Regions from separate parts of the Parashewanella sp. 2210YD4-3 genome, predicted to be linked through region 1. Evidence: predicted binding sites of a transcription regulator. Region 1 holds the regulator's gene; the other holds the start of a gene.
The links. The regulator sigma-54, encoded in region 1, starts transcription at its own class of promoters, with help from an activator protein. The targets are predictions, from matches to a motif close to GTTGGCACGNNNNTNGNNT.
Positions count from the first base shown of each region.

Region 1 (8,638 bases):
CCAAACCGAAAAACAGACGCCAATAACCACCTTGCCTCATATTGAACTGAGTGATATTCAACAACTTCGCTATTTACTTCCATAATCATTACCACGTTGAGTATGTGAAACATTCATTAGCGCACAACATTATGATTTTTAAAGTTTATTAACAGTTGAGCAGTTGACTTTCACCCTGTTTCATCCTTATTAGAGCTCAGCCATTTAGCGCTGTTCGCTGCACCTTGACGTCGCCTTCGATCTAAGCGCTGACAATATTCGGTTAGCGCCATGAGATTACCTGCAGGGCCTTTAAACATCTTGGTAAACCGAGAACACAACCTCAGCCAATTCTCAATTGGCAGGTTTAACCCCATCAAAATTCGCTCACTTTTTACCATGTGTTCGCTGTCTTTATTTACTAAGCTTGATGCCGTTTCTTCCACTAGCTTGATATAATCTCGCATACCAAGCGGTAAGCATTTTTCGTTCTCACTAATATCTTGATGATTGAATTTCATTAGTTCTTTTGGTTGCACGCCTTTCAATTTGGCATGAATACGACGCTGAATACTTGTAAATGAAGAATCTTTGGGTTTGTCGGAGACTTTTGCTCTGATCGGGTTTAGATCCACATAAGCCATGCAGGCCAAAAGAGCCGTTTCGTCTAACAGAGCTTGAGATTTAAATCGCCCCTCCCAAAATCGACCTTTGCATTCGTCTTCTTTATTCGCTAAACGAGCGATTGGTTCATTGAGGGCTCTCATAAACCAACTGATATCGCAAAGCCGGCTTCGATACTCGATGATTTGTTTCGCTAACTCTCGTTTTTTTAACTTTGATAAAGAGTCACCTTGAATAAATGACTGGGTTAAAGGAGTTCCCTTATGCAATTGATGCCACTGCTCTACTACTTTTCGCTCCGACCAGTCCTTGGCTTTAACAAGGTCCACATGCAATACCACATGCAAGTGATTTGACATCACAGCATAAGCACAAACATCAATGGCAAAGATTTCTGCAAGTTGCAAAATGCGTTGCTCAACCCAACCACGTCGATGCTCATAACTCTTACCTGTGAGCTTATCTTGCCCACATAAAAATGCACGACGAACACATCGCGAGATGCAATGATAATAAGGGGTATCTTGCAGGCTAACTACACTTTTTCTTGAGGCTGGCATCCACGACTCTCCTTGTCTTTAGCGGATATTTTATAAGCGTAGGCAAGGATTATAATTAATGCAAATAATTATGGGTGTCTTAATAAATTATGAGTTACACAAGTGGGTTGAGTATGTCTTCTATCGTTTCATGGTTTTGGAGCCAGTACGTTTGTATATGGCATTGACCAGCGCCCACAGTGTGTCTTTGGGTGTCGTCGATAAAAAAAGTGGTTTCAGGGTTAGCGTCAGCTATGCTCAATACTTTTCGAAAAGCTTTAAGCTCTGGCTTTCGTGCTCTGATTAAATGCGAGTAAAAGGTGAAGTCAAACACTTGCTGCAAAATATCGCATTGAAATTGTTGCTGTAAGATCAACTGTAACGCTTCATAATGAATCGCATTAGTATTTGAAAACAGTATCAATTGGTAGCGGTGCTGAAGTTTTAATAACAACTCTATTCGTGCAACAGGTAAGTCAAATAGCATTGCATTCCAAGCACTATCGATTTCACCATCAGCTAAGGCCAAGCCTGACAACGCTCGAATTTTGTTTCTAAAGGCCTGTGGCGTTTCCAGCCCCTTCTCAAAACGGTCAAAGAATGGCTGTTGGGCATTTTGATGATAACAATTAGAAAATTCGTCAAAACCTAACGCAGCGAAAGCTTTGTCAGTGGCCAGATAATCTAAATTTAGCAATACGCCGCCGAGATCCAGCAGTAATGTTTTAATTTGTGTCATTGCCTGAAAATTGAATAAAGATAACGCGTTGAAGATAAAGGAAGGAGTCTGTACCTAGTCTGAATTAGAATCTGTTAAGGCAGGATATAATCAAAATAAGAGGGAAATTGTCTTTAACCTAAAAGCATCAGTTGGCTAAATCCTCAAGCGAAAAAAAAATGATCGTTAGTAAGGTGTAGCTTGCAGCAAGTAGTTATTGTACATGCAAAAGTTACAACGCAGTTAACGGGTATTTTAGCAAGCTTGTGGTCGTAAAGCGTTTCATCCATTGGATGAACTTAGAGATTATAAACTGAATTTGCCATTCAAAGAGTTATTAACTCAATTAGCGTTCAACTGATGTTTTTAGATTTAACAAGCTTCATCAAATTTATCATCAATCAGCTGGCAAACCGCATTTAATGCCGCTTTCGCATCTTTGCCTGTCGCAATAACGTTAATGGCTTTTCCCATACCAGATTCAAGCATGAGTAACCCAAGAACACTGGAGGCCGATGCCGATTTCTCACCTTGTTTAAGCGTGACTTCGGCATCAAACTCTGAGGCTAATACCGCTAATTTTGTAGCCGCTCTTGCATGCAGTCCTAATTTATTGCAAATCAGGACTTCTTTCTCAAGTGTCGGCATTGGTCAATTCCTTATGCCGCGCCTCTACGTTACGATTATTTTTTCTCAGATGTTCAGCCAATTGCTCCACAATAAAAACGGAACGATGTTGTCCACCTGTGCACCCTATCGCAATGGTTAGATAACTGCGGTTGTTACGCTCAAGCTGAGGAAGCCAAGTATCAATCAAGTTAGCGATTTGCCAAATGAATTTATTTACTTCAGGCTGAGCATTGAGAAAGTCTTGTACCGGCTTATCTAACCCAGTGAAAGGTCGTAATGTTTCTTCCCAATGAGGATTAGGTAAGAATCTTACATCAAACATAAAGTCGGCATCTTTAGGTCGTCCATGTTTAAACCCAAAGGACTCCACGTTGATCACCAGATCTTGCTCAACACGCCCTAATAAAATTTCTCTAATTTTGTCGCTGAGTTGATAGGCATTGGATTTAGAGGTATCAATAAAATGATCCATCATCTTAGACATGCCAGACAACAGTTCACCTTCGATTCGAATCGCTTCTGGTAAGCTTTTACATTGATATGCCAGCGGATGTAAACGCCTAGTTTCGGTATATCTTTTTAGTAAAACATCATCGCTCGAACTGATAAAAAAGCTAAGAATTTCAATCCCAGTCAGGCTTTTAAGCTGGCGCTCAAATACTTTGTCTTGTTCAGGTAGATTACGAACATCAACGCTGATTGCCACTAATTCCTGATTCGGTTTTAGTTCTTCAATTAAACCACCTAACAAAGTCATAGGCAGATTATCAACGCAGTAATAGCCCAAATCTTCAAGTACTTTGAGTGCAACCGATTTTCCGGAGCCACTTCTACCTGAAACAATGACTAATTTCATGCAGTGATCACCTCATAGAGTTCTTGTTCATCATTAATACGACGTAACTGCTTTAGCGTTTGCTTATCACTGAGCTTTTCAGCCATAGCCGATAAGGTGCTGAGGTGTTGCTGGCATTGATCAGACGGCACCAACAGCGCAAACAAGATATCCACCGGCTGTTTATCAATGGCTTCAAAGGCGATGGGTTGCTCACATTTGATCAACACCGCAATTGGGGTATCAATGTTATCTAATCGACCGTGAGGAATGGCAATTCCGTTACCAATGCCGGTACTGCCCATTTTTTCACGGGTGAGTAGACTTTCAAAGATTTCTTGAGAAGAAAGTTCAGGATACTGCGAAGCGACTAAGTCACTGATCATTTCCAGTACTTTCTTCTTGCTGCCAGGCGTTGCACAAGTGGTGCATTCCGGCTTCAAAATGATGTTTAATTCCATCGTTAATATTTTATCAACTTCTCTTTATGTTTGATCACTTGACGATCCAATTTAGCTACCAATAAATCGATAGCCGCGTACATATCATCATGTTGTGATTTGGCATAGGCTTCTTTGCCATTTAAGACCAAACTGGCTTCTGCAGTTTGATTTGTTTTTCGAACATTGAGTACGATGCGCACATTATTGATCTGTTCGATATGACGTTCAAGTTTTGCCATTTTCCCGCTGACATATTCTTTTAGTGATTCAGTAACATCCAACTGCTGACCATTTTGTTGACCATTGATCCGGATTTGCATATCCATTGCCTCCTGTCGTTGTTAACTGCCGCTTTATTTCATCATAAGCTCTTTCGCTGGTTTGATGGTGGGATCATCATCGCTTCGCGGTATTTTGCGATGGTTCGTCTTGCCACTTTGATCCCTTGTTCTCCTAGCAGTTGCGCAATCTTATTATCACTGAGCGGTTTTTTCTGATTCTCTTCTGCCACCAGTTTTTTGATTAGCGCTCGAATCGCTGTTGAAGAACATTCTCCGCCATCATCGGTTCCAACATGGCTAGAGAAAAAGTATTTCAGTTCAAAAATTCCTCTTGGAGTGTGCATGTATTTTTGTGTCGTCACTCGCGATATCGTCGACTCATGCATTTCAATTTCTTCAGCGACATCATTCAAAATCATCGCTTTCATAGCTTCAGGACCATGTTCAAAAAAGTTGACCTGATTTTTTACAATACAATTGCACACCTTTAATAATGTATCGTTACGGCTCTCTAAACTTTTAATAAACCACTTAGCATCTTGCAGGTGACCGCGAACAAATTGGGTATCATCTCTACTTCGACTGGTTTTGGCCAGCGCGGCATATTGCTGATTGAGTCCTATTTTTGGCATCACATCTGGATTTAATTCCACTTGCCAACGCCCATTTTTTTTACTGACAGACACATCAGGTATTACATATTCATCGTCTTTACGGCCAATATTCAATCCCGGCCTTGGGTCCAAACTCTGGATCAAATTCATCGCAGCTTTGAGTTGTGGTTCTCTAAGCTTAGTTTTTTTCAGTAAAGATCGAAAGTCTCGTACAGCAATCAAATCAATGTGATGCTGAATAATGTTTTTCGCTTCAGCCAAATAGGGGGTTAAGTCGTCAAAATGCGAGAGTTGCAAATATAAACACTCTGGTACGTCACGAGCGGCAATACCAATAGGATCAAAATGCTGTACTCGTTTTAACACCGCCTCTACTTCATCCATTTCAATTTCAGGGTCACCCATAGCCTCTAAAATATCATCTAGTGACTGGGTCAAATACCCACGCTCGTCGATGGCTTCAATTATCGCAGTGGCTATCGCGTAGTCCGTGCTCGAAAAAGGCGTGAGGTTTTTTTGCCATTCAAGGTGTTCGTATAATCCATCACTGGTTTCGCCTTGAAACGGAAGGTCATCAGCAGGTAAAGCACCACTGCCAGAAGTAGGCATAGCCGTAAAGGTTTCATCCCATGTGGTATCCATGGGCAGTTCTTCAGTCAGCTTTTCTTTGCTTAGGGACTCTACAGTGTCAGGAATCTCAGGCTCAACTATATCTTGGCTTTCGTTTTGATTGATTAGCGAATCCAGCTCGACTTCAGGTGCCGTTTCTGACTCAGTCTTTGTCGATGCCAGTTCTTCTTCTAATTCCAATAATGGATTAGATTCAAGTGCCTGTTGAACTTCTTGATGTAGCTCTAATGATGAAAGCTGTAGCAAGCGTATGGCTTGTTGCAGCTGAGGCGTCATTGTGAGCTGTTGTCCTAACTTAAGCTGAAGCGACGCTTTCATAGTTACCGCTGATCCTTCTTATTGTTTTTGTTGGCGCATGGGAAAGCTCCCTAAAAATAATCACTACTATAACGTGAATTGTTCTCCCAAGTACACTTCCCGAACATGCTTATCATCAAGGATGGCTTCAGGTGTGCCTTCGGCTATCAAGCTGCCGTGGCTAACAATATAAGCATGCTCACATACATCCAGTGTTTCACGAACATTATGGTCGGTGATCAACACCCCTAATCCACGATCTCTCAATTGTTCAATGATTTTTTTAATATCAATCACAGAGATAGGATCGACCCCAGCAAAAGGTTCATCCAAGAGAATAAATTGAGGATTCGCGGCTAACGCACGGGCAATTTCTACTCGACGACGTTCACCGCCTGATAAAGCCATACCTAAGCTGTCACGAATATGAGTAATATGAAACTCTTCAAGCAAGTGTTCTAGCTGTTCTTCGCGCTGTTGTTGATTAAGTGATGCACGCATTTCTAATACCGCCATGATGTTTTCATAAACGGTCAATTTGCGAAAAATACTGGCTTCTTGTGGTAAGTAACCAATACCTTTACGAGCGCGCATGTGCATGGGATCTAATGTGAGATCATCGCTGTCGATAAAAATCTGGCCCTTATCACTTTTGACTAAGCCCACCACCATATAAAAAGTCGTGGTTTTACCTGCGCCATTGGGGCCAAGCAGACCAACAATTTGTCCTGTTTTTACTGATAAGCTGACGTCCTTTACCACTTGTCTGGATTTATAGCTCTTTGCAAGATGTTTTGCTGTCAGGGTTTTCTGAGTCATTGTTTCTTCTCAGTTTCAGTCTTAGGCTTTGAAGATGATTTTTTATTTTTACTGCGTGCTTCTTGGTAGTTTTCAGCCGGAATAATCGTTTGCACTCGGTCATTGCCATCACCCGAGCTTGCCGCTGTCACATGCTGATTTGCAATATTGTAGCGAATGGTTTCCGCTTTCATTTTACTGCCACCAATATCAAGCTCAGCGCTACCTTTTAGCACTAAGTCACCGCTAATACTGTCATAACGTATATTGTAAGCACTAGCCGTTCCTAGCTCACCACTGTCTAAAATTTGAGAAAAAGTAGCGGGTTTACCTTTGGCAGCAAATACCTTGTGACCACTTTTATCATCACTCACCGCACTCATTTCATCAGCGTAAATCTTAATACTGCCCTGAGTAATTTTTACGTTTCCAAAATACGACAATTTATTATTTTTCAAATCACCGGCTTGGCTTTTGGCGCTAATACTTAGGTCTTGTTTTAAATCATCTTGCTTCGCTACGGCCGAAAAGGTCATCATTGTGCAAAACGCTGCCAGCAATATATTATTTATTCGCTTCATAGGTTCCTGTTACCTGATCATTTAAGCGTACAGTTTCATTATTAAAATCGGCAAAAAGGCCTTTACCTTGGCTTTGAAATCCATTGCCTTTAATGTAAACCATGGCATCCGTAGTCATGGTTTTACTATCTAAATCTAACTCAACATAACGGGTACTAACACTTTGAATGGGCTCTTTTTTCCCAATGGCTTCAAGCTTTACGTCCCAGTCTAAATAAGCTTTTTGTGTATCATCTTTTTTTAGACGACCTTCTTTAGCAGAAATGCGCCAAGGGCTGTCACTGCCCTCACCGTAAAGCCAATATACCGGCTCGGTAAATAAGGTCGTATCACGAGTAGCGAAATGCTCCATGTGCTTAGCTGTTACTTTACTGCTTAAATGACCTTGCTCGTCATAGGCGACACTATTGAGATCGGTAGCCATATAGTCAGGCCGTTCTATTTGAGGGCCTTGAGCAATTTTATCGCCTTGTTTTTGTTGTACCTGCCAATACAGCACCAGTGCGGTACTGAAAAAAACAATAATGGCGAGGGTCACTCGATTCATACACTCATTCCCTGAGCCGATTCAAATAGCCCCTGAGACTCCAAAATCAAGTCCGCTAATTCTCGCACCGCACCATGGCCGCCGTTCATCGTCGTGATCATATTCACTTGTTGTTTCACGTAAGGGTGACCATCTGCAACCGAAACCGAAAGTCCAACATGTTTCATGACGGGTAAATCCACCATATCGTCACCAATATAGGCGACTTGTTCAGGCTTAAGTTCAAACTTACTGAGCAATTCATTAAATGGCACTAATTTATCATCAATACCTTGATAGATATGTTCAACGCCCAATGCACTCATTCGATTTTCAAGTAATTGCGACTTACGACCAGTGATCACCGCCAAATGAAAACCAGCATTTAGCAACGAACGAACGCCAAAACCATCACGAGTATGAAAAGCTTTTAGCTCTTCTCCACTATTGCTTAAATAAATACGGCCATCAGAAAACACCCCGTCAACATCAAAGATGATCAGTTTGATCTGTTGCGCTTTATTCCAAACGGTTTCGGTCACTTCACCATATAAAGTTGGCATCATAGTCACAGTTAAATTACTCCGGATTTGACCATATCTAGCATGTTCAATGCCCCAACTGGACATTGTGCGTCATCCACCACAATCAGTCCATTAATGTTTTTTTCATCCATTAACTTAAGTGCTTCTGCTGCCAGCACATTTTCGGTGATGGTAATACAATTTGAAGTCATTACTTCTGAAATATCAGTATTGCGTAAGTGTATTCCAGCATCAATAACTCGACGTAAGTCACCGTCAGTGAACACGCCAAGTAACTTCCCATCATCATCGATAATCGCGGCCATCCCAAGCCCTTTGTTGGAAATAACGTATAAGGCTTCAGTAATCTTCACAGTTGGCTGAACCAAAGGCAATTGATCGCCTTTATGCATAATATCAGCGACTTTTAGCAGCAATTTACGGCCTAGGCTGCCACCGGGATGCGATAAAGCAAAGTCATCTTTGGTGAAGCCTTTGGCTTGCAGTAATGCCACAGCCAATGCATCACCCATTACTAGGGTTGCTGTAGTACTTGAGGTTGGTGCTAACCCTAAAGGACACGCTTCTTCTGGAACTTGAATACAAAGGTGGATATTGG
Region 1 is NZ_JBWQOG010000016.1:40,849-49,486, reverse strand. It holds gene AC1EU0_RS18400 (HAD-IA family hydrolase) at 1-85, shown strand, start outside; gene AC1EU0_RS18395 (transposase) at 171-1,163, opposite strand; gene AC1EU0_RS18390 (HAD-IA family hydrolase) at 1,258-1,881, opposite strand; gene AC1EU0_RS18385 (HPr family phosphocarrier protein) at 2,233-2,508, opposite strand; gene rapZ (RNase adapter RapZ) at 2,495-3,346, opposite strand; gene ptsN (PTS IIA-like nitrogen regulatory protein PtsN) at 3,343-3,786, opposite strand; gene hpf (ribosome hibernation-promoting factor, HPF/YfiA family) at 3,789-4,088, opposite strand; gene AC1EU0_RS18365 (RNA polymerase factor sigma-54) at 4,130-5,611, opposite strand; gene lptB (LPS export ABC transporter ATP-binding protein) at 5,678-6,409, opposite strand; gene lptA (lipopolysaccharide transport periplasmic protein LptA) at 6,406-6,969, opposite strand; gene lptC (LPS export ABC transporter periplasmic protein LptC) at 6,953-7,516, opposite strand; gene kdsC (3-deoxy-manno-octulosonate-8-phosphatase KdsC) at 7,513-8,058, opposite strand; gene AC1EU0_RS18340 (KpsF/GutQ family sugar-phosphate isomerase) at 8,070-8,638, opposite strand, start outside.

Region 2 (8,638 bases), on a different contig from region 1:
AGTAAATACTCCCATTGATTCGCATTTATCAGTATTTTTTTATGCCTTAATTAACGGAAAAGTAAAAATTGCAGCCAAAATAATAGGCACTCATCAAGCAGAATTGGTCTCCAAATTTAATCAAATTCATGCGTACCATATTATAGCCGAATTTGATCATGTTGATCTTTGTAAACAATTACTCAAAATGGGAGTTAGCCCTATTGTTCAAGATATTAATGGTGGCTCACCACTTTCCTATGCTATCAACTCAGAAAAAATAGAGGTATTTCAATTATTACTTAAACACTCCCCCCAATTAGCGGAGTTAGCAGACAGAGAAAATAGGTTACCCCTACGCCAAGCTGTTGATCAAAGAAGATTATTACACATACCTTGCTTAGCAAAAGCCTTCCCAAAAGGTATATTTATTCCAGATAAATATAATAGGTGTCCCTATCAGATTGCAGTTGAAAAAAATGACACTAGAGTTCAAAACTTGCTTGACCAACATATCCCACAATTACCACCACCGTCAGTAACAACGACTGTTTGAAACTAAAGTTAATGATTTTTCCTACGAAAAAACTGCTGTATCGCAAACTCATCAATCATTTTTTGTTCTGATTTAGCTTGTGCCGCCTGTCGTTTTTGTTCTTTTTTTTCTAACAGCATTTCAACCGCTTGTCGCTTTTGTTGCTTTTCAAGCCAATGTTGGTGTCGATGCTTAAGCTGCTCTTCGGTTTGCCTGATTGCTTCGACTTGTTGCTTGATAGCTTGATCAATTTGGTCGACAAATTTATGGAATTGTTGATATTGAGAAGAAGATAAGTTGCTTCCCACTTTATCCCCCATTTGCCGCATATAATCCAAACGATAAGTGTTTAATGCATTTAGCTGGCTACGAGCTTTTTGTTCGTCTAGCTTGGCACTGCGGTATTGCAGTGAAGCTTGCTCTTCTTCATCTTTCGCCAGTTTTAATACGGTATGTAGAGGATCTTTGGCCATTGTCACACTCTAAGAACTAACATTGGGCGGCAAGTTGAGACAACATCATTGCACAATCATCAAAGCTCAAACTGTCTTTCATTCCCTGCTGTAAAAATGCATTTGTTGCAGGCTGCAATCGAATAGCATTATCTAAGATCGGGTCGCTACCTTGATTGTAAGCACCAATCGATACCAAATCTCGATTCTGCTGATAATGGGCGTACATCTGCTTAACCTTACGCATATTGTTTAAGTGATCGTCACTCACCACCATAGGTGCAACACGGCTGATACTGGCTTCAATATCTATGGCAGGATAATGACCAGACTCGGCAAGCGCACGAGAAAGGACAATGTGACCGTCCAAAATGGCACGGGATGCATCGGCAATCGGATCTTGCTGATCATCCCCTTCTGTCAGCACGGTATAAAAGGCAGTAATTGAACCTTGCTCACCTCCACCGTTGCCCGCTCGCTCAACCAACCTCGGTAATTTGGCAAATACAGAGGGCGGATAACCTTTGGTTGCTGGCGGTTCACCAACAGCAAGCGCTATTTCACGTTGTGCTTGAGCGTAACGGGTTAAGCTATCCATCAATAGCAGTACGCTATAACCAAGGTCCCTAAAATATTCGGCTAAACGAGTTGATGTTTCACAGGCTCTTAAGCGCATTAAAGGCGAGGTATCCGCAGGAGCGGCCACAACAACAGACCGTTTACGCCCTTCTTCACCCAAAATTTCTTCAATAAATTCTTTTACTTCTCGGCCACGCTCACCCACTAAGCCAACGACAATGACGTCAGCTGTTGTTCCTCTGGTCATCATGCCCAACAGAACACTCTTACCTACACCAGAACCAGCAAACAAGCCCATTCGCTGCCCTTTACCTACTGTTAACATGGCATTAATCGCGCGAACACCAACATCTAACGGCTCAGAAATTGAACGACGTGATAATGGGTTCATCGCCACAGAATGAGTAGAAACGCTTTCTGAGTTTTGAATACCGCCTAAGCCGTCAATTGGCTGACCGCTACCATCCAGTACACGACCTAATAATGACATTCCGACATTCAGGCCTGACTTTTCACCAAGCGGTACCACTTTTGCTCCGGGTAAAACACCTCTGAGTTCGTCAATGGGCATCAGATATAACAATTCATCATCAAAACCAATGACTTCAGCGACTAATTCCCCGTCCATGGTTTCAATTGAACAGAGACTGCCTACTGGCGCTCGACAACCACTGGCTTCTAGCGTTAACCCAACCACTCGAACCAATTGACCGCTAGCGACGGCACGAAACGGCGTTACTTGCTGACAATATTGATCAAGCTGGTTCTTGAGCTTCTTGGATCTCTGTAGATTCATTTTGAGTTGGTACTTCTTGAGGAGAGATGTGTGTGGCTTTTTGAGTTTGCTCAAATAAAGCTTGCTGGAGTTGCTTTTCTAGATGGAATTGTTGCTCAGTCAAGGCCATTAATACCGCTTCGGTTCGATTTTTAACTTTAAGATCGACCGAGGATTTTTGACTTTCGATAAAACAATCACCTACTGATAAAGAGGGATCGGCTTCAAATTGCCATTGTTTCTTTTCGAGCATGGTTGCGCTGTATGCTTGCTCCACAAGTTCAACATCTTGCGGATTCAATCGCACGTTAACAGGTTGATTTTTTAGTGGCAGCGACTCAATACCTTGGCGCAATACATTATGTATATGTTGCGGATTGGTTTGAATTTCGGTGGCAACAATGGCTTTAGCAAGACTAGAGCTTAGCATAACTAAACTGGCTTCAATTTGAGTGTCGACAACAGATAAAGGCTGTTCAAGTTGTTGCGCCAATTGCTCTAATCGCAACAATAGATCTTTAGCTTCAGCTAATCCTTGCTCGAGCCCTTGCTCTTTACCTTGAGTGAAGCCTTCTGCGTGTCCTTTTTCTAAGCCTTCAAGTTTACCTTTCTCTAGACCTTGATTGAAACCTTGTTGAAACCCTTGCTCTCTTGCTTCTTGTTCCGCTTGCTGTTGCAACGCTTCTATTTCGGCTAACGTTGGCGGAGTGAAACTTTCTTCTTCTATTTTAGGGAGCGATTGAGCTTGAGTTCGTCCAAATAAATTTTGCTGCTCAGATTCAACGTCTGTAACATCAGGTATTTGCCAATGCTTAAATTCTTCGGCGACAGCATCAGAATTAGAGGAACTCATCACCGCCTCCACCACCTAGCATGATTTCACCGCTTTCGCTCAAACGACGAGCCACACCAAGAATTTCTTTTTGTGCCAACTCAACTTCACTAATACGGATTGGGCCCATAGCTTCAAGATCATCACTCAACAACTCAGCCGCTCGCTTAGACATATTGCCAAGGATCTTATCTTTCATTGAATCATCCGCACCTTTCAGTGCTTTCATCAATATTTCTTGTGGAACTTCACGCAGTAGCGCTTGAATGCCACGGTCGTCAATATCCAATAAGTTCTCGAACACAAACATGAGATCTTGAATTTGCTGCGCCATCTCTTCGTCTGATTCACGCATGGTTTCCATAAGCTGTGACTCAATAGAAGTATCTAAGTAATTCATGATATCGGCAGCCGCTTTCAAGCCACCCATTTTCGCAGCTTGAGCACCACCTTGACCTGCGAACTGTTTCTCCATGATGTCATTTAACTCTTGTAATGCTGCTGGCTGAACTTCTTCTAAGTTTGCAATACGCATTAGCAAGTCGACACGAGTGTTCTCAGGGAATTGTGCAAAAATCTCTGCGGCTTGATCAGGCTCGAGATAAGACAAGACAATGGTTTGAATTTGAGGATGCTCGTTTTGAATAATGGTCGCCACCTGACGGGCATCCATCCATTTCAATGAGTCTAAGCCTTTAGCACCACTGCCCATGATGATTTGTTCAATAATATTACCAGCTTTGTCTTCACCCAAGGCTGCGGTCAGTGCTTTACGAACAAAGTCTTCACTGTTAAAACCAATGGCAGAAAATTGCTGAATATCATCTAAAAAATGTTTGTGAACACCAATGACTTTTTCTTGACCGAAATCTTGAGTCGAGGCCATTGCCATACCCAGTTGTTGAACTTGTTTTGGTTCAAGATGGCGTAAAATTGACGCGGCGTCCGCTTCACTTAAGCTCAGCAATAAAATAGCGGCTTTTTCAACGCCCGTTAGCGTACTTACATCAAATGATGAAGCATCAGTATTCGATGGGCTTTCTACAATATCAGGCATCTTCTTCTTGCAACCAACTCTTAATTACTTGGGTAGACAACTCTGGCTCATTGGCTACCAGTGCACGAATAGCCTTGATCATATCATCATCTTTGTGAAGATCGGGGATTAAAATCGACCCATCATCGGCATAACTGTATTCACCATCAGATTTGTTAATCAATCCTAGGGTTTCTTGTGCATATTGGTCTTCAATTTCAGCCAATTCACTACCCGGAATGATTTTTTCCTGTGGCATATCTGCACCGGAATGAGCCATACGTTTGAACATAGGGCGCATTACCGTCAGGATTAAAACCAAAATTACAATGGCCGCCAGCACAAACTTCACCACTCGCATAAACCAAGGCTGTTCCCATAGTTCAGGCTTCGGCGCGGCTTCAAATTCATGTTGCATAAATGGTACGGTAACCACTTCCAACATATCACCGCGAGCTGAATTAAACCCAACCGCCCCTTCTAGCAAACGACGAATATTCGCCAGTTCCGCTTCTGTACGGGGCTCACGATTTAATTGTCCATCTTCACCGACAGCACCGGGCTTATAGTTAACCGCAACCGATACACTGATACGTTGGATAATGCCGATTTGCTGACGAGTATGACTGATGGTGGTGTCTACTTCGAAGTTTCTCGTGGCTTCACGATGGGAGCTGCCTGAACGTTCAGCGGAACCTTCTTGAGTTAATTCACTTACTTGCTCTGGAATTTCAGATTTCATTGGCGGCTGATTGGTCAATGCACCAGGGATTCCACCAACAAATCCAGCACCTGAATTAGTTTCTAAGGTTTGCTCACTTCTTACCGCTGCTTGAGCCGGATTAAAACGCTTAGCTGTTTGTTCTTTGGCCGTGAAATCCATGCCAACGTCTACTTGAGAAGTAAAGTTTTCAGGGCCTAGGATTGGGATAAGAATAGACTGAATTTTATTACGATATTCGTCTTCTTTTGACTGTGCGATTTCAAGCTCACGACGTGCTCTTGCTGACACGCCATCTTGGCTGCCAGAATTTAATAATCGACCTGCTGAATCTGTTACTGTCACACGGCTAGGGTCGAGGTTTTGTACCGCTGATGCCACAATATCAACGATGGCATCAATTTCTTCTTGTCCTAGTCCGCTACGACGAGTCGTGATCACCACCGTTGCACTTGGCTGTGATTTGCGTCGAGCAAACACATTTTCTTTTGGTAACGCCAGAATCACTTTAGCGCGAGTAACACTTTTAAGTTCTTCAATGGCTCGAGCTAGATTTTGTTCCTGACTGTGCTTCAGTCTAGCTTGCTCCATACGTTGACTAACACCAAAGCCGCTATCTTGATTTAAGAAGTCATCTTTTTTAGTGCTACTTTCGATGCCAGAACGGCTCAACAGTAGTTTAACTTCTTGGTATTTGTTTTCAGGTACTCTCACTACATCGACATCAAGTTGATATTTGATTTTATTTTTATCGAGCACATCTAACACTTGGATAAGTTCTTGGGTTTCCATTTTCCCAAGTGGTCGATATTCATCTTCCGAGGCAAGAAGCAACACGAAAACCGCCAATGCCAAACATACAGCTAAACCTAAAATCATAGTAATTTGACGAAGGGTATTAGTATTACCTAGGCCTTCAAGCATACCTGATTTATGTTCTTGGTCCGCTCCAGAATTAGTTGTACTGATTTCTGATGACTGGCTACCAACGGTGAGTTCTGTGCTCAAAATTCTTACCTGCTTTACTGCTATTTATTTTTCTTAAGCGATTACTATTTTTCTACGCCATTAAACAGGCATATTCATTATTTGCTTGTAAGCATCAACCAGTTTATTTCTAACTTGTACCGTAGCCTCAAATGCAACACTGGCTTTTTCACGTGCAATAACGGTATCGGAAAGCGTTACTGAGGTATCACCCATTTCTAATCGTGTCGATAAATCGGCTGATGTCGCCTGAAGTTGATTAACATTGCCAATGGCATTCGCAAGAACGTCATTAAAATTTGACGAATTTACATTATTAATCTCACGCATTCCATGATGTTGCGGAGAAATTGAAGGAGTAATCTCCCCTTTCATCGTTTGCATCTCTGTATACAAAGAACTAGCACCAATTTGCATGTTCGTCTCCCATGACTTTTTTTTGACGAGATGGAGTTATGTGAGAGATAAAGCAAAGGGTATGCCAAGGATTCGCGTTAAGAACTATTGGTTTCTTTTTGAGAACACAATCTAATTATTATGCCAAATGAATAAAAGTAGTATTTGTATACTAGGGCGTGTTGATCTTTCGTGATTGTTTTTGCAGTGATAAATTGGTTGTCTTATGCAAGGCAGAGTTTGTGAAGTGTGGCTGGCCACTTAAACAAGCGATAACGCAGCAGCTCTCAGTTTCAAAGAAAGTACCAATTTACGCTGTCTTCGATGCTTTTGAGCACTCCCTGTTCTTTGTTGTGACCAGCTTACTTAGATGGCTAAGCTTCACTGCTCACGCCTTGAACAGAAAAGTGCTCAAATAGCACAAAATTTAATCCTGAAAGGTCAACACGCCCTGAATCTATTAAAAAAAATTAATAAGCAATAGCGCTTTAAATGGGTTAACTTACGGTTTTAGCTTAATTTAATATTTTTTCATATTTGAGGTTAAGTGTTCGAGAAAATTCACACTTTCCTTATCACCTAAATCTGTAACCAACAATAAAGCCATGAAGGGCTCCTTATTTTCGCTTTGTTTATTTCACGATAAATGGTATAGGAGCAAAATATGAGTTGTTCAGAAGTTAACCCCTCTCCCAATACAAATAATAAATTACGTGAATTTTATGATTCCAACCCTGCCTACAAAATGGATTGTGAAGCTCAAGAAATAACGACTGCAGAAGCCTCCGTTCACGGTGAGTTGGTTCCGTATCAGCTCGAAAACCCCACAATTACAGGGCAAACAGGTAAAACCATAGTCGGAGCCCTTTTCGGAACTTGGGTGTGCTTTTATTTCGTAAGCCCTCCTGCTGGAATTGCTGCAACATTAACTACGTTAATTGCTACGGGTGCTGCTACACAAGGAGTATTCAAATTAGCTTCATTTTTTAAAGAAGCTGAACAACCTGATTCAATGATTGAATCGCAAATCGAAAAAGGGAAGCCAGATTCAAATCAACAAGAACAAAAAATATCATTAGCTGATGCCGTTACCAAAGGCAGAGAAAGTGAAATTGTGAGCCTACTTATTGTCGGTAGTTTTGGTTATTTTATAAAAGGAATTCCAGCCCTCAATATAGCATTTTCTGTTGGCGGTACATTGGTCGGTTCAGGAACAGCATTAGTCGTCCACCATAAAGTCATGGAGTGGTTTGATGTAACTCCAAACAGTTTTACCTACTCCATAACGAAAGAGGTTTTGAAGTTAGGCGGTGGAATTGGAGGTGCTTATGCTGGAAACACAATTGGCCAGAGTCTCCATAACTGGTGGCAATTATCAGGTTCGCAAGCACCTGAAGGGCCTTTAAAGGCAACTATTGAAGAACAGACACAGAGAAAAAATCTCACTGAGCTTAACAAACTTAACGATAAACTATTCCGGCATGAGAGAGATATTTTACAAGGCGACTCTATAGTATCGAACCCACCGCTACCAGAGGTAAAATGTGAACAACACCCAACTTTTTTCGAAAAAAATGGTACTCGTTACGTACTAGGCACTGGCGGTTCTCCATCCCCCGCATACCGAGTAGAAGGCTCTCAAGCTTGTAAGTTTGTTTACGGTGACGTTCACCCTTATTTTTTGTCGGATGATTGTTACTCATTAATACAGTGCTCTGACGGAGGCTATGGAATACAAATACGAAATACTATGCACAATTGCCACCCTCATAATGGGCACGCTCAGTTTTGTCACTACCATGACGGCACGGTATATCGCGCCTATGATTTTGACAATTTCGATTTTGAACATCCCCCTGTTTGTCCTGTACAGGGCAACTTAAGAGCGACTCCTGCTGGTGATTTACCATTTTGTAAGCTTCCTCACATAGAGCCAAACGAATATCCAAGCGTTGCATGTCAGCAGTATTCACAAACATACAATTCTAATGGCACGCTACTCGGCCTTAGGCACCATGAAACCGCACACGCTTTTATTACAAAAAATGCAAAAACAACTCTTTGCAAAATATATTCATTGAATGATCATGGTGCTTTCTCATCACCAAAAGCCTACTGTTTTCAGCAAGTGAAATGTAATAATTATATTGATGGATATGGAATTCGTTTTACACATGAATCCCATCACTGTTTTACCCCACCAGATCGCTATCCTCATAGCCTATGCGGTCATTTACCTGAGCCGAGGGAAAGGTGTGCTGTAGAGCCCAGTGATGTGCCACCTTGTAAAGTTGATGAAGCAGCACAACCGCTCATGCCAAGTAACACAGTGCCTAGTTCAACTTA
Region 2 is NZ_JBWQOG010000004.1:177,852-186,489, forward strand. It holds gene AC1EU0_RS08030 (ankyrin repeat domain-containing protein) at 1-535, shown strand, start outside; gene fliJ (flagellar export protein FliJ) at 544-987, opposite strand; gene fliI (flagellar protein export ATPase FliI) at 1,004-2,341, opposite strand; gene fliH (flagellar assembly protein FliH) at 2,301-3,173, opposite strand; gene fliG (flagellar motor switch protein FliG) at 3,160-4,209, opposite strand; gene fliF (flagellar basal-body MS-ring/collar protein FliF) at 4,202-5,917, opposite strand; gene fliE (flagellar hook-basal body complex protein FliE) at 5,978-6,313, opposite strand; gene AC1EU0_RS08065 (hypothetical protein) at 6,957-8,638, shown strand, end outside.
Region 2: the regulator sigma-54 is predicted to act here: its motif matches at 6,364-6,382, upstream of fliE (flagellar hook-basal body complex protein FliE).